Regions from separate parts of the Pseudomonas sp. 5.2 genome, predicted to be linked through region 2. Evidence: predicted binding sites of a transcription regulator. Region 2 holds the regulator's gene; the other holds the start of a gene.
The links. The regulator FliA, encoded in region 2, starts transcription of late flagellar genes. The targets are predictions, from matches to a motif close to CTAAAGTTTNNNNNNNNNNNGCCGNTAA.
Positions count from the first base shown of each region.

Region 1: the regulator FliA is predicted to act here: its motif matches at 1,149-1,176, upstream of motA (flagellar motor stator protein MotA).

Region 1 covers NZ_JBYBHH010000012.1:173,499-175,697, forward strand. The annotation lists gene motB (flagellar motor protein MotB) at 1-228, opposite strand, end outside; gene motA (flagellar motor stator protein MotA) at 232-1,083, opposite strand; gene AC5PZ0_RS19115 (HDOD domain-containing protein) at 1,215-2,199, shown strand, end outside.
Region 2 covers NZ_JBYBHH010000001.1:118,771-120,969, forward strand. The annotation lists gene fleN (flagellar synthesis regulator FleN) at 1-778, shown strand, start outside; gene fliA (RNA polymerase sigma factor FliA) at 775-1,515, shown strand; gene AC5PZ0_RS00555 (chemotaxis response regulator CheY) at 1,633-2,007, shown strand; gene AC5PZ0_RS00560 (protein phosphatase CheZ) at 2,028-2,199, shown strand, end outside.

The DNA.
Region 1 (2,199 bases), on a different contig from region 2:
GTCAATCACGTAGGGCGTGCCACTCTCGGAGAAGCCGATCGGGTCCTGGAAGTAACCGGCAATGGCGATTTTCTGCTCGGGGGTGGCTGTGGATAACAGCCACAGCACCAGGAAAAACGCCATCATCGCCGTGGCGAAGTCGGCAAAGGCGATTTTCCAGGCGCCGCCATGATGGCCGCCGCCGAAGCGCTTGACGCGCTTGATGATGATCGGCTGATTGTTTTCCATGACTCAGCGACCGCGAACCGCTTGTTCCAGCTCGGCAAAACTTGGGCGGTGTTTCGGGTAGAGCACCTTGCGCCCGAATTCCACAGCCAGGGACGGCGGCATGCCCGAGGCCGACGCGACCAGCGAGGCCTTGATCGACTCATAAAGGTTGAGCTCTTCCTTGGCATCGTGCTCCAGGCACTTGGCCAAGGGGCCGAAGAAGCCATAGGCCGCCAAGATACCGAAGAACGTACCGACCAACGCCGCACCGACGTGCATGCCGATAGCCGCCTGGTCGCCGTCGCCAAGCGAAGCCATGGTCACCACGATACCCAGTACCGCCGCAACGATACCGAAGCCGGGCATGCCGTCGGCAATGCCGGTCACCGCGTGGGAGGGGTGTTCGAGCTCTTCCTTCATGCTCAGCAGCTCCATGTCGAACAAGCCTTCGAGCTCGTGCGGGGCCATGTTGCCGGTGGACATGATGCGCAAGTAGTCACAGACGAACGCCGTCATGCGCTCATCCGCCAGCACGGTGGGGTACTTGGCGAAGATCGGGCTGGCTGCGGCGTCCTCGATATCACTCTCGATGGCCATCATGCCTTCACGACGGCTCTTGTTGAGGATCTCGTACACTAGGCCCAGCACTTCCAGGTAGAAGGCATGGGAGAAGCGCGAGCCGAACATCTTCATCGACTTCTTGATGACGTGCATGGTCATGTGGCCAGGGTTGGCCTGCAAGAATGCACCGAAGGCCGCACCGCCGATGATCAGTACTTCGAACGGCTGGATCAGCGCCGCAATCTTGCCGTGGGAGAGCACGTATCCGCCGAGCACGCTCGCGAATACGACGATGATGCCGATAATTTTAGCCATAGGTTCAAAGCACTTGCTGTCGTGGTCGGGGTATGAGACTGGGAGCTTTAAAACTCTTCTTCTACTTATCGGCAGAACTGCGCCAGACTATAGCCACTCAAAGCGAAAAGCCAGTTCGGACTGATGTCAAAATGCCAATTGAAACCAAGGTGCCCGCTCAGCCGCCGCGTACGTTAGAGGCTTGGGTAAAGCTGCTGGAGAGTGTCCGCATCCCCGTGCCGAAGCACAGTCACGACCGGGTAATCGCTGCCATCAATGACAGCCGCCGCTCGCTGCGCGACATCGCCGAACTGATGCAGGACAGCCCGGCATTGGTGCTTTCCGTGCTGCGTGAGGCCAATCACCCGACCAACGCCAGCCAGGCCGAGCCTGCCGAGAGCCTGGAAATCGCCCTTAACCGGCTGGGCCTTGCCCGCACCGAGCAGTTGCTCAAGCGCCTGCCCTCCGTGCCCGTCGAAGAAATCCCGCCAGTGCTCAGCCAATTCCAGCTGATCAGCCAGCACGCTTCGCAGCAGGCCAGCGGCCTGTTCGCCAGCCGCCTGGCACGGCTGTGGCAGGAAATTCACTGGGGCAGCCTGCTGTTCCTGTCACCCCTGTGGCCGCTGGCACTGGCCTACCCCAAGCTGCTCGACACCTGGGAGCTGCGGGTTATCCACAAGGGCGAGGACGCCGCCCAGGTAGAAGAAGAGCTGTTTGGCGTGCGCATCATGGCGCTGTGCCGGACCATGGCGGAGTACTGGCGCCTGCCGCAGTGGGTAACCCAGGGTTACCGCTTACTGCTGGAAGAACGCGAACAACTGGCCCAGGTGCTGAGCATCGCCCGCGACGAAGACCTGCTCAGCCAGCAACACCGCATGGATGCCGAGCCGGGCCTGCGCCGCTGGTTCAACCAGCCGGCCAACACCGTGCTGCTGGCCAACAACCTTGCGCTGGCGGCGCAGGTGGGCTGGGACAACCCGCACCTGCTGCGCTGGCAGCTGCTGACTGCGCTCTACCTGCAAACCTCGCTGGAAGACGTGCAGCAGCAAGTGCACCAGCAGGCCGCGGCCAGCGCCCGCCGCCACGCCAGGCATGCCCTGTTCCACCCGGCGGAAGCACTGATCTGGCCCTGGCACC
Region 2 (2,199 bases):
CGGCAAGACTAACGTTTCAGTGAACCTGTCTCTGGCGCTGGCCGAGCTTGGCCGCAGGGTCATGTTGCTGGACGCCGACCTGGGCCTGGCCAATGTCGACGTATTGCTTGGCCTGACCCCCAAACGCACCCTGGCCGACGTTATTGAAGGGCGCTGTGAGCTGCGCGATGTGATGCTGCAAGGCCCCGGCGGTGTGCGCATCGTACCGGCGGCCTCCGGCACCCAGAGCATGGTGCACCTGGCGCCGGCCCAGCACGCTGGCCTGATCCAGGCGTTCAGCGACGTCGGCGACAACCTCGACGTGCTGGTGATCGACACCGCTGCGGGTATCGGTGACTCGGTGGTCAGCTTCGTTCGCGCGGCCCAGGAAGTGCTGCTGGTAGTGTGCGACGAACCCACCTCGATCACCGACGCCTACGCACTGATCAAACTGCTCAACCGTGACTACGGCATGAACCGCTTCCGGGTGCTGGCCAACATGGCGCAGAGCCCGCAAGAAGGGCGCAACCTGTTCGCCAAGTTGACCAAGGTCACCGATCGCTTCCTTGACGTTGCCCTGCAGTACGTGGGCGCCGTGCCGTACGACGAGTGCGTGCGCAAGGCGGTGCAGAAGCAGCGCGCGGTGTACGAAGCGTTCCCGCGTTCCAAGTGTGCGTTGGCCTTCAAGGCCATTGCGCAGAAGGTCGACAGCTGGCCGTTGCCGGCCAACCCGCGCGGGCATCTGGAATTCTTCGTCGAGCGTCTGGTGCAGCCCACCAGCGCAGGACCGGTACTATGAATGCGAGCGGCTTCAAGATGTACAGCAGGGCGTCGAAAGACGCCCAGTACGAGCTGATCGAACGCTACGCCCCGCTGGTCAAGCGCATCGCCTATCACCTGTTGGCGCGGCTGCCGGCCAACGTCCAGGTCGAAGACCTGATCCAGGCCGGCATGATCGGCCTGCTGGAAGTGGCCAACAAGTATGACGCCAGCAAGGGCGCCAGCTTCGAGACCTACGCCGGCATCCGCATCCGCGGCGCCATGCTCGACGAGGTGCGCAAGGGCGATTGGGCACCGCGGTCGGTGCACCGCAATACCCGCATGGTCAGTGATGCAATGCGCGCCGTTGAAGCAAGAACCGGTCGCGACGCTAAAGATCACGAGGTTGCTGCCGAACTCCAATTGAGTCTCGATGATTACTACGGGATTTTGAACGATACCCTGGGCAGCCGGCTGTTCAGCTTCGACGACCTGTTGCAGGACGGCGAGCACGAAGGCCTGCACGAAGACGGCGCCAGTGGCCAGGTCGAACCGGCGCGGGGCCTTGAAGACGAGCGCTTCCAGGCTGCCCTGACCGATGCGATCGCCAACCTGCCAGAGCGCGAGCGGCTGGTGCTGGCGCTGTACTACGACGAAGAGCTGAACCTCAAGGAAATCGGTGAGGTGCTGGGCGTCAGCGAGTCGCGGGTAAGCCAGTTGCACAGCCAGTGCGCCGCACGTTTGCGCAGCCGTCTGGGTGAGTGGCGGGCGCGCTGAGCGCCAGCCGTTGCACTGAAGACGCTGCAGCCGTTTCACGTTGTGCCGAATTGAATGAATGCGTGCTCGGGGGCCGAGCGCGTTTGAGACTGCTTGGAGGTCTAATTGGACAAGAACATGAAAATCCTCATCGTTGACGACTTTTCGACGATGCGGCGGATCATCAAGAACCTGCTGCGTGATCTGGGCTTCACCAACACCGACGAAGCTGACGACGGCACCACTGCGTTGCCGATGCTGGAAAACGGCCACTACGACTTCCTGGTAACCGACTGGAACATGCCGGGCATGTCCGGTATCGACCTGCTGCGCAAAGTCCGCGCCAGCGAAAAGCTTAAAACCATGCCGGTACTGATGGTGACGGCCGAAGCCAAGCGCGACCAGATCATCGAAGCGGCCCAGGCCGGCGTCAATGGTTACGTGGTCAAGCCGTTCACCGCTCAGGTGCTCAAAGAAAAGATCGAGAAGATCTTCGAACGCGTCAACGGCTGAGTCACGTCAGGGGGCGCGCCATGGATTCATCACAAACGTCTTTGGGGGAGTTCGAATCGACCCTGAAGAAGCATGCCCAGGAGCTGGTCGAGAGCCTGGAACGCGGGCGCTTCGGCGAGGCGGTGCAGCTGATTCATCAGCTGAACCAGACCCGCGACCGCGGCCTGTATCAGGAAGTCGGCAAGCTGACCC